2 linked regions of the Microbaculum marinisediminis genome follow. The protein of the gene in region 2 interacts with the protein of the main gene of each other region in a pairwise test. Links are inferred from orthologs where the notes say so. Each region holds a gene or a part of one and is shown on either strand. Other genes may lie near its edges. The genes, in order: MUB46_RS11385 and MUB46_RS15295.

What was found.
Region 1: the proteins of MUB46_RS15295 (region 2) and MUB46_RS11385 interact in binary tests that used the Escherichia coli proteins (3 or more experiments, as listed by UniProt). The link is inferred for Microbaculum marinisediminis from one-to-one orthologs.

Annotation. Positions count from the first base shown.
Region 1 is NZ_JALIDZ010000004.1:521,893-532,197, forward strand. What follows is about bases 5,916-9,427. They hold MUB46_RS11385 (2-oxoglutarate dehydrogenase E1 component), read right to left. Parts: upstream 9,068-9,427; coding sequence 6,116-9,067; downstream 5,916-6,115. Other genes in these bases: odhB (2-oxoglutarate dehydrogenase complex dihydrolipoyllysine-residue succinyltransferase), read right to left, coding at 5,916-6,091; sucD (succinate--CoA ligase subunit alpha), read right to left, coding at 9,178-9,427. Outside these bases: gloB (hydroxyacylglutathione hydrolase), read right to left, coding at 1-748; MUB46_RS11360 (class I SAM-dependent methyltransferase), read left to right, coding at 877-1,656; MUB46_RS11365 (DMT family transporter), read left to right, coding at 1,712-2,728; lpdA (dihydrolipoyl dehydrogenase), read right to left, coding at 2,762-4,165; MUB46_RS11375 (LysE family translocator), read right to left, coding at 4,221-4,847; more of odhB, read right to left, coding at 4,868-5,915; more of sucD, read right to left, coding at 9,428-10,089; sucC (ADP-forming succinate--CoA ligase subunit beta), read right to left, coding at 10,149-10,305. UniProt on the Escherichia coli protein: E1 component of the 2-oxoglutarate dehydrogenase (OGDH) complex which catalyzes the decarboxylation of 2-oxoglutarate, the first step in the conversion of 2-oxoglutarate to succinyl-CoA and CO(2).
Region 2 is NZ_JALIDZ010000006.1:331,126-340,838, forward strand. Bases 4,551-7,470 are described here. They hold MUB46_RS15295 (ABC-F family ATP-binding cassette domain-containing protein), read right to left. Parts: upstream 6,990-7,470; coding sequence 5,112-6,989; downstream 4,551-5,111. Other genes in these bases: MUB46_RS15290 (class I SAM-dependent methyltransferase), read left to right, coding at 4,551-5,082; MUB46_RS15300 (cyclase family protein), read left to right, coding at 7,141-7,470. In the rest of the region: LPS export ABC transporter permease LptG, read right to left, coding at 1-992; LPS export ABC transporter permease LptF, read right to left, coding at 989-2,221; MUB46_RS15280 (leucyl aminopeptidase), read left to right, coding at 2,444-3,958; MUB46_RS15285 (DNA polymerase III subunit chi), read left to right, coding at 3,992-4,441; more of MUB46_RS15290, read left to right, coding at 4,438-4,550; more of MUB46_RS15300, read left to right, coding at 7,471-7,962; MUB46_RS15305 (hypothetical protein), read left to right, coding at 8,053-8,436; MUB46_RS15310 (hypothetical protein), read left to right, coding at 8,527-8,988; MUB46_RS15315 (DinB family protein), read right to left, coding at 9,015-9,524. UniProt on the Escherichia coli protein: Genetic data indicate it may be involved in ribosome assembly or function.

The sequences.
Region 1 (10,305 bases), on a different replicon or contig from region 2:
GGATTTCTGCGAAGACCGCCGCCGGGTCGGCGTTCGGCATGCCGACGGCCATCTTCACCTCGTCGCGGTCGGCGCGCAGGAACGGATTGGACGCGAGCTCGGCGCCGATGGTCGAGGGGATCGTCGGCTCGCCGCGGGCGCGCTTCTCGTCGATCTCGCCGACGCGGGCCTGAAGGTGGACGTTGTCCGGCTCGATCGTGACGGCAAATCTCGCGTTCGCCTGGGTGTACTCGTGGCCGCAATAGAGCAGCGTCTCGCGTGGCAGCCGTGCGAGCTTCTCCAGCGAGCCCCACATCTGCTCCATCGTGCCCTCGAAGACGCGGCCGCAGCCGAGCGCGAACAGGGTATCGCCAGCGAAGACGATGCCCGCATCGGGAAACCACCAGGCGATATGGCCGAGGGTATGGCCGGGCGTGTCGAAGATCCGCGCCTCGTAGCGGCCGAACTGGAAGGTATCGCCTTCGCCCAGGCTCTCGTCGATTCCGGGCACCTTGTCAGCCTCGGCGCGCGGTCCGACGACCTTGCAGCCGTATCGGGCCTTCAGGGCGGGGATGCCCTGGGTGTGATCGGCATGGTGATGGGTGACGAGGATATGGGTCAGCGTCCAGCCTGCTTCCTCGAGCGCCTCTTCGACGGCCGCCGCCTCCGGCGCGTCGATCGACGCGGTGACGCCGGCGGCCCCGTCGTGGATCAGCACGCCGTAATTGTCGCTGAGGCAGGGGAACAGTCGGATCTCGAGCCCTAGCATGGCGTTTCTCCTCGGCGCTGGCCCCTTGAAACCGGTCCGCGTGGGGCACTTCAGAAAGGGTTCCAGGTTACCTATCATCCGGGAGCGAAACGGGCCAACCCCGAACGACCGGATTTCGTCGAGGCGAGATGTATCTAGATATCGTCGATCTCAGGGACTTCTATGCCACCGGCCTGGGGCAGACCACGCGACGGCTGCTGGTGCATCGGCTGCGGCGGCTGTGGCCGGATCTTTCCGGCCTGACGGTGGTCGGGCTCGGCTATGCCGGGCCTATGCTCGGTGTCTTCCGCGAGGAATCGGAATGCACGCTGGCCTTCATGCCGGCGGAGCAGGGTGTGGTGAACTGGCCGGCCGACGGGCCGTCTTCGTCCACGCTCGTCGACGAGACGCAACTGCCGCTCGGCGACGGCACGGTCGACCGGCTCGTGCTGGTCCATTGCCTGGAAATGTCGGAGCAGCCGCGCGACCTGCTGCGGGAAGCCTGGCGGGTGCTGGCACCGGGCGGCCGCCTGGCGGTGCTGGTGCCGAACCGGCGCGGCCTGTGGGCGCGCTTCGAGCATACCCCGTTCGGGCAGGGGCGGCCCTACAGCCGCTCCCAGATCGTCAGGCTGCTGCGCGACACGCTGTTCACACCGAACAGCTGGGGCGAGGTGCTTTGGGTGCCGCCGTTCCGCGGACGCTTCATGATCCGCTCGGCCGCGGCGTGGGAGCGGGCCGGCACCGTCATCCGGGCGATGCCGCCGGGCGTGCTGCTGGTCGAGGCGACGAAGCAGCTCTATGCGGCGGTTCCGGCGAAGGAACGCAGCCGTGCGCGCGTGCGCTTCGTGCCCGCGCTCGCCGGCAAGCCCGTGCCGACGCAGAGCATGGAGACCGCGCGCCGTCGCACGGGTCTAGCGCGGTCCGAATAGCCCCCTTGCGTTTTCCGCGCTGGCCGGGTCCACGAAGCCGTGATACGCGATTTTGATGACCACTATCCCGTCCGGCCGACCGCGGGATCTCCGCGACGAGGCCGTGCCGCCGGAAACGGCCGCACCCGAAGTTCCGGTCGTCGTTCGCAAGGAAGCGGAACCGTCCGGCTCCCCGCGAAGCCTCATCATCGGCTATGTCTTCGCCGTTATCGGCGCGCTGACGTTTTCCTCCAAGGCGATCTTCATCAAGCTCGCCTATGCGGAGGGTGTCGGGGTCGAGGCGCTGCTGGCGCTACGCATGATGCTGTCGCTGCCGGTCTATCTGATCGTCGGCGCGCTGTCGCTGCGCGACCGGCGCCGGCGCGGCGAGGGCCTGCCCGGCTTCGGCCTGTTCGCCAAGGCCGTGCTGATCGGGGTGCTCGGCTACTGGGTCGCGATGTATCTCGACTTTCTCGGGCTCGACCTGATCCCGGCCCAGCTCAACGTCCTGATCCTGATGACCTATCCGCTGTTCGTGGTGATCTTCGGCGCGCTCTTCTTCCGCTTTCCGGTGCAGGTTCGCGCCGTGGTCGCGTTTACGATCAGCTATGTCGGCCTCGCCGTCATCTTCTACGGCAAGCTGGGAACGACGGATGGCGATGTCGCGCTCGGCGCCGGCCTGGTGCTGGGGTCGGCGATCTGTTTCGCGCTGTATGTGCTGTTCGCCCGCGAGATCATCGGCCGGATGGGGCCGCGGCTATTCACCTGCGTGACGATGATCGCGGTGGCGGTGCTGGCGATCGCGGGGTTCGTGGTGAGCGAGCCGGTATCCGCGCTCGCGATCACCCCGGCGGGGTGGGGCTATGCGATCCTGCTTGCCGTTGTCGCGACGATCGCCCCGACCTTCCTGATGAACGCGGCGCTGCAGCACATCACCGCGCAGGCCAGTTCGACCATCGGCATGCTGTCGCCGGTCGCCACGATCCTGCTTGCCGCCATCGTTCTCGGCGAGGTGCTGGGCACGCGCGATATGATCGGCGCCGTGCTTGTCATCGGCGGCGTGGGCTGGTTCACGCTGAGCGGCCGGAAGTAACGCCCGGCCGCCGTTAGTCAGATGTCGCCCGCGTCAGATGTGGATGGCGCGCTTGCCCGCCGCCAGCGCCGCCTCGCGGACGGCTTCCGACAGGGTCGGGTGAGCATGGCAGGTGCGGGCCAGATCCTCGGCCGAGCCGCCGAACTCGATCAGCACGGTCAGTTCCGCGATCAGCTCGCCGGCGACGGGGCCGACGATGTGGGCGCCCAGGACCCGGTCGGTCTTGGCATCGGCGAGAACCTTCACGAAGCCGTCGGTCGCGTTCATGGCCCGGGCGCGGCCGTTGGCGGAGAAGGGGAACTTGCCGGTCACATAGGCGATGCCGGCCTCCTTCAGCTCCTCCTCGGTCTTGCCGACCGAGGCGACTTCCGGGCGCGTGTAGACGACGCCGGGAATGGCGTTGTAGTTCACGTGACCGGCCTGGCCGGCAAGGAGCTCCGCGACCGCGACACCCTCTTCCTCGCCCTTGTGGGCGAGCATCGGTCCGACGATGACGTCGCCGACGGCGTAGATGCCGTCGACCGTGGTCTTGTAGTGGTCGTCGGTCTTCACCCGGCCGCGTTCGTCGAGCTCGACGCCGACCTCCTTCAGGCCGAGGCCCTCGGTGTAGGGGACGCGGCCGACGGCGATCAGCACCACGTCGGCGTCCAGCTGCTCCGCGTCGCCGCCCTTGGCGGGTTCGACGGAGACCTTCAGCGTCTTGCCCGTGGCGTCGACGCCGGTGACCTTGGAGCCGAGCTTGAAGGTGAAGCCCTGCTTCTGAAGCATGCGCTGGAACTGCTTGGCGACCTCGCCGTCCATGCCGGGCAGGATGCGGTCGAGGAACTCGACGACCGTTACCTCCGCGCCGAGGCGCGCCCAGACCGAGCCGAGCTCGAGGCCGATGACGCCGGCGCCGATCACCAGCAGCTTGCCGGGCACCTTCGACAGCGACAGCGCGCCGGTCGAGGTGACGATGCGCTTCTCGTCGACGTCGATGCCGGGCAGGCGCGTGGAATCGGAGCCGGTGGCGATGACGATGTTCTTGGCCTCGAGGACCTGCTTGTCGCCCGTCTCGGGCGTCACCTCGACCTTGCCGGGCGCGACGATGCGGCCCGTTCCGATGACGCCGTCGATCTTGTTCTTCTTGAACAGGAAGGCGACGCCGTCGACATTGCCTTTCACCGTGCCGTCCTTGTGGGCCATCATGGCCTTAAGGTCGAGCTTCGGCGCGCCGACCTTGACCCCGAGCTTCTCGAGCCCGTGGCCGGCCTCTTCGAACATCTCGGAGGCGTGCAGAAGCGCCTTCGACGGGATGCAGCCGATATTGAGACAGGTGCCGCCGTAGGTCGCGCGCTTCTCGACGACGGCGACCTTCATGCCGAGTTGCGACGCGCGAATGGCGCAGACGTAGCCGGCCGGGCCGGAACCGATGATGACGAGATCGTATGAAGCCATTGGACTGCCTCTTTATGTTTGAAGTCGTTGCGACTGATGTCGCTCCGGCCGCCGGTCAGCGGCCTGCGAAAGCGAGACGCAGCCCGAAGCCCGCGAAGGCGGCAGCAACGGTGCGGCGCATCCATTTGAGAACCGTCTGCGAGCGCAGGACGCGCTCGCCGACGAGGGCGGCGAACATCCCGTAGCTGACGAAGACGACGAAGGTCATAGCCATGAAGACCGCGCCCAGGAACAGCATCTGCGCGGTGGGAGAGCCTGCCGCGACTCTGTCGCCGACGTGTATGAACTGGGGCAGGAAGGCGAGGAAGAACACCGAGAGCTTCGGGTTCAGCACGTTGATCAGGCAACCGGTGCGGGCGATGGCTAAAAGGCTGCGGTGCGCTGGTTTCTGATTGCCGATCTGCATAGGCCCGGATTCCTTCAGGGTCTGCCAGGCGAGATAGAGCAGGTAGGCGGCGCCAATGTATTTCAGGATCTGGAAGGCCAGCGCGCTTGTATGGAAGATCGCGGCAAGGCCGACCACGGACGCAAGAAGCGCCGGCACGATTCCCAGGGTGCACCCCAAGGCAGCGGCGATGCTTTCCCGGCGACCGGCGGTGAGACCGGTCGCCACCGTGTAAATCACCCCGGTTCCCGGAATCAGCACGACAACGAGCGCTGTGAGGAGGAACTCCGGGGACATTGCTCCAACCTGTTCTCGGGTTACAGATCCAGCACGAGCCGCTGCGGGTCCTCGATCGATTCCTTGATGCGCACGAGGAAGGTCACGGCTTCCTTGCCGTCGACGATGCGGTGATCGTAGCTGAGCGCCAGATACATCATCGGGCGGATCACCACCTGGCCGTTGCGGGCGACGGGACGTTCCTCGATGCGGTGCATGCCGAGGATGCCCGACTGCGGCATGTTGAGGATCGGTGTCGACAACAGTGAGCCGTAGACGCCGCCATTGGTGATGGTGAAGGTGCCGCCCTGCATCTCGTCGATGCCGAGCTTGCCGTCGCGGGCGCGCCGGCCGTAGTCGCCGATGGTCTTCTCGATCTCGGCGAGGCCCATCTGGTCGGCGTCGCGCACCACCGGCACGACCAGGCCCCTGTCGGTGCCGACGGCGACGCCGACATGGTAGTAGTTCTTGTAGACGAGATCGGTGCCGTCGATCTCGGCGTTGACCGCCGGGATCTCCTTCAGCGCCTGGATCACCGCCTTGACGAAGAAGCCCATGAAGCCGAGGCGCACGCCGTGCTTCTTCTCGAACAGCTCCTTGTACTGCTTGCGCAGATCCATCACCGCGCCCATGTCGACGTCGTTGAACGTCGTCAGCATGGCCGCCGTGTCCTGGGCGTCCTTGAGGCGGCGCGCGATGGTCTGGCGCAGCTTGGTCATGCGCACCCGCTCCTCGCGGGCGGCATCGTCCTCTGCGACCGGCGCGCGGGCGGCCTGGGGCTTCTCCACCGGGGCGGTGATGCCGGTCTCCAGCGCCTTCAGAACGTCTTCCTTCAGCACCTGACCGCGCTTGCCGGAGCCCGAAACCTGATCGGCGGACATGCCCTTCTCGGCGAGCATCTTGCCGGCGGCCGGCGATGGCGGCATCTCCGGTCCCTTGGCCGCGCCGGCAGCAGCAGGAGCGGCCGCCTCGGCCTTCGGAGCCGCGGCCGGCTTCTCCGCCTTCGGGGCGGGCGCGGCGCCGGCGACGCCTTCGGCGAACTGGGCGAGCAGGGCGCCGACCTCGACGGTCTCGCCTTCCTCGACGACGATCTCCGACAGGGTGCCGGCCGCGGGTGCGGGCACCTCGACGGTGACCTTGTCGGTCTCGAGCTCGACCAGCGGCTCGTCCTGGGCCACGGCATCGCCGGGCTTCTTGAACCATTGGCCCACCGTCGCTTCGGTTACGGATTCACCAAGCGTCGGTACGCGGATTTCCATCGCCATTCTCGTCGTCCTTGAGGGTCGGGCTTATTCGGTTAGGGCCTCGTCGAGGAAGGCCTCGAGTTGCGCGAGATGCTTCGACATGAGGCCGGTCGCGGTCGCCGCCGCGCCGGCGCGGCCGACGTAGCGCGGCCGGCGGTGCTTGGCCTCGATCTGGTTGAGCACCCATTCCAGATAGGGCTCGATGAAGTTCCAGGCCCCCATGTTGCGGGGCTCTTCCTGGCACCAGACCATCTCGGCATTCTTGAAGCGGGCGAGCTCAGTCACCAGCGCCTTGGCGGGCACGGGATAGAGCTGCTCGAGCCGGAGCAGGTAGACATCGTCGATGCCGCGCTTCTCGCGCTCCTCGTACAGGTCGTAATAGACCTTACCGGAGCACATGACCACGCGACGGATCTTGTCGTCCTTGGCGAGCTTGATCTTCTCGCCTTCGCGGATCTCGGCATCGTCCCACAGCAGACGGTGGAAGCAGGATTCCTGGGCCAGCTCCGACAGCTTCGAGACCGCCCGCTTGTGGCGCAGCAGCGATTTCGGCGTCATCAGGATCAGAGGCTTGCGGAAGTCGCGCTTCATCTGCCGGCGCAGGATGTGGAAGTAGTTCGCCGGCGTCGTGCAGTTGGCGACCTGCATGTTGTCCTCGGCGCACATCTGCAGATAGCGCTCCAGACGGGCGGAGGAATGCTCCGGACCCTGGCCCTCGTAGCCGTGCGGCAGCAGCATCACGAGACCGGACATGCGCAGCCACTTGCGCTCGCCGGCCGAGATGAACTGGTCGACCACCACCTGGGCGCCGTTGGCGAAATCGCCGAACTGGGCCTCCCAGATGGTCAGCGCGCGCGGCTCGGCCAGCGAAAAGCCGTACTCGAAGCCGAGCACCGCCTCTTCCGAGAGCATCGAGTTGATGACCTCGTAGTGGGCCTGGCCGTCCGACAGGTTGTCGAGCGGGATGTAGCGATCCTCGGATTCCTGATCGTACAGGACCGAGTGGCGTTGCGAGAAGGTGCCGCGTTCGCAGTCCTGGCCGGACAGCCGCACCGGGATGCCCTCGACGCACAGGCTGCCGAAGGCGAGCGCCTCGGCGGTCGCCCAGTCGATGCCCTCGCCGGTCTCCATCATGGCGCGGCGATTATCGAGGAAGCGCTTGATGGTGCGATGGACCTTGAAGTCCGCGGGCACCTCGCACAGCTTCACGCCGATGTCCTTCAGCGTCTCTTCCGGGACGCCAGTGTGGCCGCGGCGCGGACCTTCGTCGTTGGCGACCTTGTAGCCCGACCAGCGACCGTCCAGCCAATCGGCCTTGTTCGGCCTGTAGCTGGTGCCGGCGTCGAACTCGGCCTCCAGCTTGGCGCGCCAGTCGGCCTTGAGCTGCTCGACCTCTTCGGCCGTGACCAGTCCCTCGGCAACCAGCTTGTCGGCGTAGATCTGCAGCGTCGTGGGATGCGAGCGGATCTTCCGATACATGATCGGCTGGGTGAACGCCGGCTCGTCGCCCTCGTTGTGGCCGAAGCGGCGGTAGCAGAACATGTCGATGACGACAGGCTTGTGGAACCGCTGGCGGAACTCGGTCGCCACCTTGGCGGCGAAAACCACGGCCTCCGGATCGTCGCCGTTCACGTGCAGGATTGGCGCCTCGATCATCTTGGCGACGTCCGAGGGATACGGCGAGGACCGCGAGAAGCGGGGATTGGTGGTGAAGCCGATCTGGTTGTTGACGATGAAGTGGACCGAGCCGCCGGTGCGGTGGCCCTTCAGGCCGGACAGGCCGAAGCATTCGGCCACGACGCCCTGGCCGGCAAAGGCCGCATCGCCGTGGATGAGCAGCGGCATCACCGTCGAGCGGTCGGGATCCGCCATCTGGTCCTGCTTGGCGCGCACCTTGCCGAGCACGACGGGATCGACGATCTCCAGGTGCGACGGGTTGGCGGTCAGCGACAGGTGGACCTTGTTGTTGTCGAACTCGCGGTCGGAGGAGGCGCCGAGGTGGTATTTGACGTCGCCGGAGCCCTCGACCTCGTCGGGAGAGGACGACCCGCCCTTGAACTCGTGGAAGATCGCCCGGTGCGGCTTGGCCATCACCTGGGCGAGCACGTTGAGACGGCCGCGATGGGCCATGCCGACGACGATCTCGTTCACGCCGAGATGGCCGCCGCGCTTGATGATCTGCTCGAGGGCTGGAACCATCGCCTCGGCGCCGTCGAGGCCGAAACGCTTGGTGCCGGTATACTTGACGTCGAGGAATTTCTCGAAGCCCTCGGCCTCCACCAGCTTGTTGAGGATCGCCTTCTTGCCTTCCGGCGTGAAGGTCACCTCCTTGTCGGGGCCCTCGATGCGCTCCTGGATCCAGCCCTTCTCGGCGGGATCGGAGATGTGCATGAACTCGACGCCGATGGTGTTGCAGTAGGTGCGCCGGAGGATCTCCAGCATCTCGGGGATCGTGGCGAACTCGAGCCCGAGCACGTGATCGATGAAGATCGAACGCTCGTAGTCGGCCTCGGTGAAGCCGTAGCTCTCGGGCTCCAGCTCGGGATGGCTGACCGGCGGCATGAGGCCGAGCGGGTCGAGATTCGCCGCGAGATGGCCGCGCATGCGGTAGGCGCGAATCATCATCAGCGCGCGCACCGAATCGCGGGTGGCGCGCATCACCGCTTCCTCGGACAGCTCGACGCCCTGGCGCTGGGCCTTGGCGCGAATCTTCTCGCCGACCGCGGATTCGACGGGCATCCAGTTGGAATCGAGGGCGCTGACCAACTCGCCGTTCATCGGGATCGGCCAGTCTTCGCGCTCCCATGAGGCGCCGCGCGCCTCGGCGATCACAGTTTCGCGATCGTCGTGGAGCGCCTCGAAAAACGCCCGCCAACCGGTGTCGACGGACTCGGGATTTCGCTGGTAACGCGCGTACTGATCTTCAATCCACCCCGCATTGGCGCCGTAAAGGAACGACGTCAACGCGAAGGCTTCATTAGCCTCTTGCTTGGCCATGATCGGCTCCGGAGGGGCATCGGCGCCCCTTCATCTGACTACGGGACCGCTCTCGCGGTCGACTCAATTGGGTACTGAGCGAACTAAAGCCAACCTTTGTTCTAATTTGGTTAGCCTTTCAACACCTCAACGAGCGTCTTTCCCAGACGGGCCGGCGACGGCGAGACCTGGATGCCGGCCGCTTCCATCGCGGCGATCTTGTCTTCCGCGCCGCCCTTGCCGCCGGAAATGACCGCGCCGGCATGGCCCATGGTGCGGCCGGGAGGTGCGGTGCGGCCGGCGATGAAGCCGACCATCGGCTTCTTACGGCCTGCCTTGGCCTCGTCCCTGAGGAACTGGGCGGCGTCCTCTTCCGACGAACCGCCGATCTCGCCGATCATCACGATCGACTGGGTCTCGGGATCGGCGAGGAACATTTCCAGGACATCGATGAAGTCGGTGCCCTTGACCGGATCGCCGCCGATGCCGACCGCGGTGGTCTGGCCGAGGCCTTCCATCGAGGTCTGGTACACCGCCTCGTAGGTCAGCGTGCCCGAGCGCGAGACGACGCCGACCGAGCCCTTGCGGAAGATCGAGCCCGGCATGATGCCGATCTTGCACTCGTCCGGCGTCAGCACGCCGGGGCAGTTCGGGCCGATCAGGCGGGAGTTAGATTTGTCGAGCTTTGCCTTGACCTTGACCATGTCCATCACCGGGATGCCCTCGGTGATGCAGACGATCAGCGGAATCTCCGCGTCGATCGCCTCTTCGATGGCCGCGCCGGCGCCGGCCGGCGGCACGTAGATGACCGAAGCGTTGGCGCCGGTCGATGCCTTCGCCTCGGCGACGGTCGTGAAGATCGGCAGGGCCTTCTCGGCGCCGTCGACGTGGCCGACCCAGCTTTCACCACCCTTCTTGGGATGAACGCCGGCGACCATCTGGGTGCCGTGATAGGCGAGGGCCTGCTCGGTATGGAAGGTACCGGTCTTGCCGGTCAGGCCCTGGACGATGACCTTGGTATTGCGATCGACGAGAATGGACATGAATTTCCTAACTGAAACGCTCTGGTTGCGTGACCTGGCTCGCTTTCCGCGCCCGCGGCTCAGCCGTTCACGGCCTTCACGATCTTCTGGGCGGCGTCGTCGAGGTCGTCGGCGGCGGTGACGTTCAGGCCGCTTTCGTTGAGGATCTTCTTGCCCTCCTCGACCTTGGTGCCTTCCAGGCGCACGACCAGCGGAACCTCCAGGCCGACATCCTTG
Region 2 (9,713 bases):
CCGAGATCCCCCACCAATTTTGAAACTACATAAAGCACGAAGCCGGCAACCACGCCACCGAGAATCATCCGTCCGATATTGCCGAACCTGAACACGCGAAGCGAGACGGTTGCGGCAATCAGCACCATTGCGCACAGGAGTAAAGGACGCGCTAAGAGCGTCTGATATTGCAATTGGTACTGAAGCGCCGGCAAACCGGCCTTTCTGGCCGTATCGATCTGTTTTGGGAGATCCCAGAACGAGATCGTGTCGGCGGATGCCAGCCGCTCGGACACCTGCGTTTTGTCCAGATAGGTGCTGAGCAGATAGGAGCGGTGGAACTGGGGCGGCAGGCCGGGCTGAATCAGCCAGCCGTTGTTCAATCGCCACCGCCCGTCCTCCAGAACGGCCGATTTCGCCTCGAATCGTTCACGAAAGGCGCCGTTCTTGTCGAAGATGATCGCGGTCACGCGGCGAAGCTTCCATCCGTTCGGCGAGGCGCTCCGTGCATGCAGCACGGATTGGCCGTCGACGCCGTCCTGGCGCAGCCAGATCGACCGTCCGCCCCAGCCGAGCGGGCCCGAATAGTCCCCGAACGATTCTTCGAACAGCGCCTCGTGTCGTGATTTCAGATTCGCGGCGAGCGGGTTGTAGAGCGTCGTCGCCGCGATGCCGAGAACCAGCGCGATGATCAGTGCCGGCGCGGTGAACTGCCACACCGACAGACCGGCGGCGCGGGCGACGACCAGCTCCAGGCTCTTGGTCAGCACGAGGAACGTCATCATCGCCGCGAACAGGACGGAGAAAGGCAGTACCAGCTCGGTCAGCGAGGGCAGGCGATAGAGCGAGAGCAGCAGCACGACGCCGATCCCGACGTCGTGATTGCCGGCCCGGCGCAGGTTCTCCACCGTGTCGACCAGGAAGATAAGCGCGATACAGGTGCCGAACACCGCGATGAGGTTCAAAAGGAACCGCTTCGACATATAGGTCGCGAGGGTCTTGTCGAAGATCATCGCGACGCCCCTTTGCCGGTGACGCCGCCGCGGCGCATCAGATCGGTCACCGCCTCGGAAATAGTGGCGAGCAGGCGCGAAGGCCTGAGAATATCGATGTCGATCTTCGGCAATGTGGGAAACGCGTCGGCGATAAGGGCCATCCTCTGCCCGTTGCCGAACGCCATCCACGCGGCGCCGACAATGCCGACAAGCGGCGTCACGTACATCGGAATCACCGCCCAGGCCTCGCGGGCGGCGAGGTTGGACGCGCTGAAGCCGATCGTGCGCAGGATGGCCATGGCGGCGATCGCCAGGACGATCGAGTTGCCGCGTCCGGTGCGGTTGGTGCGCGGATAGCCGAGTGTGGCCAGCGTGATGAAGACGAAGGCGAGCGGGTACAGGATGCTGGAGATCCGTTCATGGATCTCGGCCCGGAACTTGCCGGGAAACTTCTGGTAGTACTCGTCCTTAGGATCGGGGTTCAGCAATTCCGACATGCGCATTTCGCGTGGCCGGTACGTCACTTCGCCGCCGCCGACCGTCAGATTGGAGAGATCGAAGATATAGCGGTCGAAATTGATGACTGTGATCTCTTCCGGCTTGCCTTCCTGCTGATGCATGCTGCCGCGGTGCATCGTCAGGTAGGCGCGCTCGCCGGTGCGCACGATGCGGCCTTCCTCGGCGAGATAGGTCATCAGTTTTTTCCGGTCACGCTCGTCGTGAACCAGCAGGCCGACCAGCGTGCCATCGGGATTTCGGTCGCGAATATGGAAAGTCAGCCCGTTCTCGACGGTCGTGAACAGGCCTTCCTTGACGATATAGGTCAGCACGTCGGCACGGATCGAGGCGATCGTGTTACGCAGCGTCCGTGCGCTTTCCGGCATGACGTATAGGCTGATCACGCCGGTTAGGATCGTGACGATGAGGCCGAGGATCACGAAGGGCTTGAAGACGATCCAGGGTGACGTTCCGGCGGCATGGATGATGACCAGCTCGCTGTCGGCATTGATGCGGTTGAGGGCGTAGAGGCAGGCGATGAACAGCGCCACGGGCGCGATGACCATGATCAGCGCCGGCAGGGCAAGCATGGTCATATACAGGAACAGCCACAGGGTCTGTCCCTGCGTGGTCAGCAGGTCGATTTCCTTGAGCGCCTGCGTCACCCACACCACCCCGGTCAGCACCAGGAGTGCGATTACGAAGGCGCCCGCGACGATGCGAAATATGTAGCGGCCGACAAGGTTCATCCGCTTAAGCCTTACGCGCCTCCAACTCGCCGGCACCGCGCCGGCCCTGCATTCGCTAATCCGCCTTGATGGCGAGAATGCGCCGTTTTCTGGCCGCGCTCGCGCCCGGACGGCCCGGCCCTCTCGCGCCATCTAACCGGATGGTGTATTGGGAGACGCTGCGCCGATCAAGCAATTGTAACATCTTGAAATAGATTTGAACCAGTCGAGGTCCCATCTGCCATGTCAGACCTGCCGAAAGTGAGTTTCTCGAAGCTTTCCGAGCCCTCCAACGGCGTCGCCGTGCTGCTCGCCGGCGAAAAGGCCGCTCTCGGCCCTATTGGAAAGGCGCTCGACGACTCGTCGGGCGGCGCGCTCTCCAGGGCGGTGAAGACGGCTGAGTTCACCGGCAAGTCGAAGTCGTTTCTTGACGTCATCGCCCCCGCCAACCTGTCGCTCGACCGGGTGCTCGTCGTGGGAACCGGCGACGCGGCCAAACTCACGGATCTCGACTGGCAGAACCTGGGCGGGGCGATCTCCGCGCGGCTGGCCAACGGCGCGCAGACCGCGACCGTGGTGATGGAGCTCGCCGACGGAACATCGCCCGGCGAACAGGCCGCCGCGCTGCTCGGCGTCGGCGCCAAGCTCTCCGCCTACCGGTTCGACCGCTACAAGAAAAAAAAGAAGTCGGACGACGATAAGCCGAAGACCCCGCCGCGCAACGTCGTGGTGGCGACGGATGGTCACACCGCCGCCCGCAAGGCGTTCGCCCGGCTCGATGCGGTGAGCGACGGCACGCTACTCGCCCGCGATCTCGTCAACGAGCCCGCCAACGTGCTCAGCCCCGAGGAATTCGCCAAGAGGGCCAAGGCTCTGTCGTCGCTCGGCGTCGACGTGACGGTGCTCGACGAGAAGGAAATGCGCAGGCTCAAGATGAACGCGCTGCTCGCGGTCGGGCAGGGCAGCGCGCGGGAAAGCCGGCTCGTCGTCATGCGCTGGAACGGGCTCGGAAAGGCCTCGAAGAAGAAGCCCGTCGTCTTCGTCGGCAAGGGCGTCGTCTTCGACACCGGCGGCATCTCCATCAAGCCGGCGGCCGGCATGGAGGACATGAAGGGCGACATGGCGGGCGCGGCCTGCGTCGTCGGCCTCATGCACGCACTTGCCGCGCGCAAGGCAAAGGTCAACGCGGTCGGCGTCATCGGTCTCGTCGAGAACATGCCCGACGGCCTGGCGCAGCGTCCCGGCGATATCGTCACCTCGATGTCGGGCCAGACCATCGAGGTCATCAATACCGACGCCGAAGGCCGTCTCGTGCTCGCCGACGCGCTGACCTACGTGCAGAAGAAGTTCAAGCCGGGTTTCATTGTCGACCTTGCGACCCTGACCGGCGCCATCATCGTCGCGCTCGGCCACGAATATGCGGGCATGTTCGCCAACGACGACGACCTCGCCGCGCAACTCACGGCAGCCGGCGAGGCGACGGGCGAAAAGGTCTGGCGGATGCCGCTCGGGGCCGAGTACGACAAGATGATCGACTCCCGCTTCGCCGACATCAAGAACACCGGCGGCCGCTTCGCCGGCTCGATCACCGCGGCGCAGTTCCTCAAGCGCTTCGTCGACGACGAGACGCCGTGGGCGCATCTCGACATCGCCGGAACCGGCATGGCCTCGCCGAAGACCGACGTCAGCAAGACCTGGGCCTCCGGTTTCGGGGTCGGCCTGCTCGACCGGCTGGTGGCCGACAACTACGAGGGATAGCGGCGGCCGGCCCGGCCGCGGGACGCGAAGGCCATGACCGAGGTCCTGTTCTATCATCTCGAACGCCGCCCGCTCGAAGCGGTCCTGCCCGCGCTCCTGGAGAAATGCCTCGAGCGCGGCTGGAAAGCGGTGGTACAGGGCGGCTCGGCCGAGCGCCTCGACGCGATCGACGGGGTTTTGTGGACCTATCGCGAGGATTCCTTCCTTCCCCATGGAACGGTGGCCGACGGGGATCCGGTGTTTCAGCCGATCTATCTGACGACCGACACCGATAATCTGAACGACGCGACGGTTCGCTTCCTGGTCGACGGCGCCGAACCGCCGGATCTCGCCGGCTACCAGCGGGCGATCTTCATTTTCGACGGCCGTGACGAGGAGGCCGTCGCCCAGGCGCGCGTCCATTGGAAACAGGCCAGCGGCCAGGGGCACGACGTGACCTACTGGCAGCAGAACGATTCCGGCCGCTGGGAGCGCAAGGCGTGAGCGGGGCGGGCGGGCACGAAGACCGACTGGCCTGGTTCGACGAGCTCTATCGCCGTGCCGGCGACGATGCCGATGCCGTGCCCTGGTCCCGCGCAGGTCCGCACCCGGGGCTGGATCACTGGGCGAAATCAGCGATCGGCCGGGGCGCCGGCCATGCCGGCAGGGCGATCGACGTTGGTTGCGGGCTGGGCGACAACGCGGAGTTTCTAGCCAGCCTTGGCTATGACGTGACCGCCTTCGACCTGTCCGAAACCGCGATCGATTGGGCGAAACGCCGGTTTTCCGACACCGCCGTGTCTTATGCGGTCGCCGACCTGTTCGCGCTGCCGGTCGAGTGGCACGGGGCCTTCGATCTCGTCAGCGAAGTCTACACCCTGCAGGCGCTGCCCGCCGACCTTCGCCAGGGGGCGCTGCGGGCGATCGCCGGTCTGGTCGCGCCCGGCGGGCGCATCGTCGTCGTTTGCCTGGCCCGGGACGAGGACGAGCATGCCGACGGACCGCCCTGGCCGCTGGCGCGGTCGGAATTGTCGGGATTCGGCGACGCCGGATTGGCGCCGGTCACCTTCGAGGACGTGGTGCTCGGCGACAACCAACGGCGCCATTTCGTCGCCGTCTATGAGCGGGCAGAGCCGGAAACCTGAGCCTTTCGGTTCCGCACCGACGATCATGTCTAGCCCGTGGCGCCCTCGAGCGCGGCTCCGGCTTCCAGCCAGTCTTCTTCCGCCGCGGCGAGCGCTTCGACCGTGCGCGCCCGTTCGCGCGACAGGTCGGCCCCCTTGGCCGGATCTCTGGTGAACAGGTCCGGATCTGCGAGGCGGCCATCGAGATCGGCGATCTTCGATTGCAGCGTGGCCATCCGTTTCTCCGCGTCCTTCTGCCGGTTGCGCAGCGGCTGCAGTTCGGCGCGCTTCTGCGCCGCTGCCCGGCGCTGATCGCCGCGATTGGCGGTGATCGTGATCGTTTCGGCGGTCTCGGGTATGGAGTCGTCGCCGGACAGGACCCGCTTGCGATAGTCCTCCATGTCGCCGTCGAACGGCACGACGGTGCCGCCGGCGACCAGCCAGAGCCGGTCCACCGTCGTCTCGATCAGGTGCCGGTCGTGGCTGATGACGATGACCGCGCCTTCGTATTCGGCGAGCGCCTGCACCAGCGCCTCGCGTGCGTCGACGTCGAGATGGTTGGTGGGTTCGTCCAGAATCAGCAGGTGCGGACCGAAGAAGGTCGCCAGTCCGAGCAGAAGCCGCGCTTTCTCGCCGCCGGACAGCTTGCTCGCAGGAATGTCGGCCTTTTCGATGCCGAATCCGAGTTGTGCGGCCTTCGAGCGGACCTCGGCTTCCTTTGCGTCCGGCATCAGCCGGCGCACCTGTTCGGTCGGCGACAGGTCCGCGGAAAGTTCGTCAAGCTGATGTTGGGCGAAGAAGCCGACGGTGAGCCTGTCGGCGGCGTGCATCCGCCCGTCGCAGGACTGCAGGCGGCCGGACAGCAGCTTGGCCAAGGTGCTCTTGCCGTTTCCGTTCGATCCCAGCAACCCGATGCGGTCGTCGTGATCGAGCCGGAGGTTCAGATTCCGCAGGACCGGCTTGCCTCCGTAGCCCACCGCCGCGCTGTCGAGCTGGATGATGGGCGAGGCCAGCGGTTTCTCGGGCGAGGGGAAGTGGAACGGGCGAAATGTGCCGTCGACCAGCGCCTCGATCGGCTCCATCTTCGCCAGCGCCTTCAGGCGGCTCTGCGCCTGCCGCGCCTTCGAGGCCTTGTAGCGGAAGCGGTCTACGAAGGCCTGCATGTGCTTGCGTTGTTCGTCCTGCTTCTTGCGCGACTTTTCGGCGAGTGCCTGTTTCTCGCGCCGCTGCCGTTCGAACTGGTCGTAGGTGCCGCGATAGACGGTGAGTTTGCCCTGATCGAGGTGAACGATAGTGTCGACGGCCGTGTTGAGCAGATCGCGGTCATGGCTGATGACGATCATCGTGTGCGGATAGCGGGCGAGATAGCTCTCGAGCCAAAGCGTGCCTTCGAGATCGAGGTAGTTGGTCGGTTCGTCCAGCAGCAGCAGGTCGGGCTCGGTGAACAGCACCGCAGCAAGCGCCACCCGCATCCGCCAGCCGCCGGAAAAGGATTCCAGCGGGCGCTGCTGCGCGGCCTGGTCGAAGCCAAGACCCGATAGGATGCGGGCCGCCCGCGACTCCGCCGAATAGGCGTCGATCTCGCTCAGGCGCGCGTGGATTTCGCCGATCCGCGCTCCGTCCTGCGTCGAGTCCGCCTCCGCCATCAGGCGCGCGCGCTCGGTGTCGGCCGACAGCACGAAGTCGATCAGCGAGGTCGGGCCCGCCGGCGCTTCCTGTTCCACCGTGCCGATCCGCGCTTTCGCCGGGAACCCGACCGAGCCCGACTCCACGACGGCTTCGCCCTTGATAAGTCGGAACAGCGTCGTCTTGCCGGTGCCGTTGCGCCCGACCAGACCCGCCCGGGCGCCGGTGGGCAGGGTTACGGTGGCGCCGTTCAACAGCGTGCGGCCGGCGATGCGGTAGGTGAGGTCGGTGATCTGAAGCATGGCGCCTATTTGCAGGTTGCCGGGGCTCGCGGCAAGGCCCCGGGCCTCTCTCTTTTGGTCATTCTGCCGTTTGGTCCGCTCGTGCTAGCATTTCCGGCCGGCCCTGCGCGGGCCGGCGTTAGCGGGGAACCGAAAAGAGGGAGAGCGAACTATGTGCGTACCTGGCTGTCATGAAGCGGTAATGCATCAGTTGAGCCGTCGCGGTTTCTTCAAGGGGGTGGGAGCTGCCGCGCTGGCTGCGACTGCGGTGCCGGCGGCCGTGGCGCCGGCGCGGGCCGCCCCGACGAGCTTCTCCAAGGTCGTCGACCTGACCCATGCGCTGCCGGAAGACTTCCCGACCTTCTTTGGTCAGCCTCAGCTTGAGATCGAGAACGTCTACAAGTTCGACAAGGACGGCTTCAATCTGAACATCTGGCATCTCAACGAGCACACCGGCACCCACATGGACGCGCCGATCCATTTTTCCAAGGACGGCCAGACCGCCGATCAGGTGGAAGTCGAGAAGCTCGTCGTGCCGATCGTGGTCATCGACGTGAAGGCGAAGGCGGCGGAGGATCCGGACTATCGGTTGACGCCCGACGACATCGCCGCCTGGGAGAGCGCCAACGGCGATTTGCCGGACGGCTGCTGCGTCGCCATGAACTCCGGCTGGGACGCCCACGTGAAGAGCGACATGTTCCGCAACGCCGATGGCGACGGGGTCATGCACTTCCCCGGTTTCCACGCGGAGGCCGCGGACATGATGATCAAGGATCGCAACGTCATCGGCATGGCGGTCGATACGCTGTCGCTCGACCACGGCGCGTCGAAGGACTTCAAGACCCACTACACCTGGCTGCCATCCGGTCGCTGGGGCATGGAATGTATCGCCAATCTCGACGCGATACCCGCAACCGGCGCCACGCTTGTCGTGGGGTCACCGAAAATTGTAGGAGCGACGGGCGGCCCAAGTCGTCTGATCGCGCTGATTTGACGTACCGGGCCGGTGGAGCGGTTCCGCCGGCCCACTAATCTAATGGTTTTCGGCGGCGGGGCGCGCGTTGAACTCAAGGAGGCTTTCGCCATGCGGATTCTTGCGCTCGCACTGCTCGCCGTCGTCCTGGCTCTTCCAGGCACGGCATTCGCCGAGGGCCCGGGCAGCTTCGCCCGCTACAAGGGGTATTACGGCGGAGCGATACGTCTCGAAGCCAACTATGTGGCCCGCGACACTTGCCAGGCGGCGATCGATGCCCGTCGCGGCGCACCGCCCGGCCAGGCCGTCGCACCGCTGACGATCCCCGTCACCATCGTCATCGGCCCGAATCCGCGCGGCTGCGGCCAGAGCCGCCTCGTCCAGAGGGTTATGACGGTCGGCGGCCCGACCAGCACCGAGCTGATCCAGATCTTCTTCGTCAATCCGACCGGTCGCATTCTGAAAATAGAGAAAATCTCAATCTCGACATTTTAGTCTCGCAAAAGACCGAAATCAGGGCCCCGACGTCGCACCCGGGGCCCGAGTCGTGCGATAGTCGCGCTCGCCGAAACTGTGAGGGCTTATATGCCGTTTTCAAAAATGCCCGGGCTCCGGAGCCTGTTCGCCGCGACCGCGCTGGTCGCGATGTCGTCCGCATCCGCTATCGCGGGGCCGCCATTCTGGGGCGCGACCTACGCGACCAGCTACGGCGTCGACGCGCCGGACAGGTTTGGTGGTGGCCTGCCGGTTCATGTCTCGGCACGCCTGCCGGGCAATCTGGCCTGCTTGAGCCTCGTCAGCGCAAAGCTCAACGATCCGCCGCCCTATCCGCGTGTCACCGACTCGCTTCGCGCCGCGCGTGTGGACGTGGTGGTGGAGCAGTCGTCCTGTCCGCCCGACGGAAAGGCCAACTGGTTGAAGTTCGTCGTGCCGCACCCGGTCCAGGCCGATATCCTCAACCTCGTCTACATGACGCCGGACGGAAACGTGATCCACAGCGAAAAGGTGCACATTTCCCTGGGCACCGGCGGCAAGTACGCCAAGTAGAGCTGCTTCGGGTTCTACCCGGTTCCTCAGTCCAGACCGATCCCCGTTTCGCGCTGATACAGGATCAGATCGAGGGACGGGGCATCGCCTGCGAGTTGCGTCAGCAGGCAATGCATCTGGCCTCTGTGGTGGGTCTGGTGGTTGAAGAAATGCGTCAGCGCCGGCGATAGCGGCTGTTCGATATCGCTCGGGTTGGTGATGGTGCGATAGCGGAACCGGCCCGCGAGATCCGTTGCCGACAGGCCGCTGATATAGGCGCGGATCCGGTCGTCCTCCGCGCGCCGGGCCATGCGCAGTTCCTCGAAATCGTCGAACAGGACCGCGTCCAGCCGGGTCGGCGCGCCACCGGTCCTCGTGAACCGCCCCATCCAGATGCGGTCGCCCACGAGGATATGGTTCAGGGTGCGGTGGACGGACCCGAAGAAAGCCCCGTGCTCCTTGCGGTACAGATCGTCGGGCATCGCCGCGGCGGCGTCGTAGAGCCGCTCGTTGGCCCAGCCGTTATAGCCCGCCATCATCTCGAAATGCGATTTCACGGCCGCGCTTCCTCCCTATTAGGTAAGCAATGCTGTCATAAACTGACGTCGCGGTAAAGCGGGACCGGCACGGGATCCGGTGGCGGCGGGACGCGATCGTCGCGCCTTGCGAGGGCGCGGCGAGCCCGGTATAAGCCGCGCGACCGCCGGTATCCGGCATTTTCAACTTCAGCGAACCCACCATCAGCA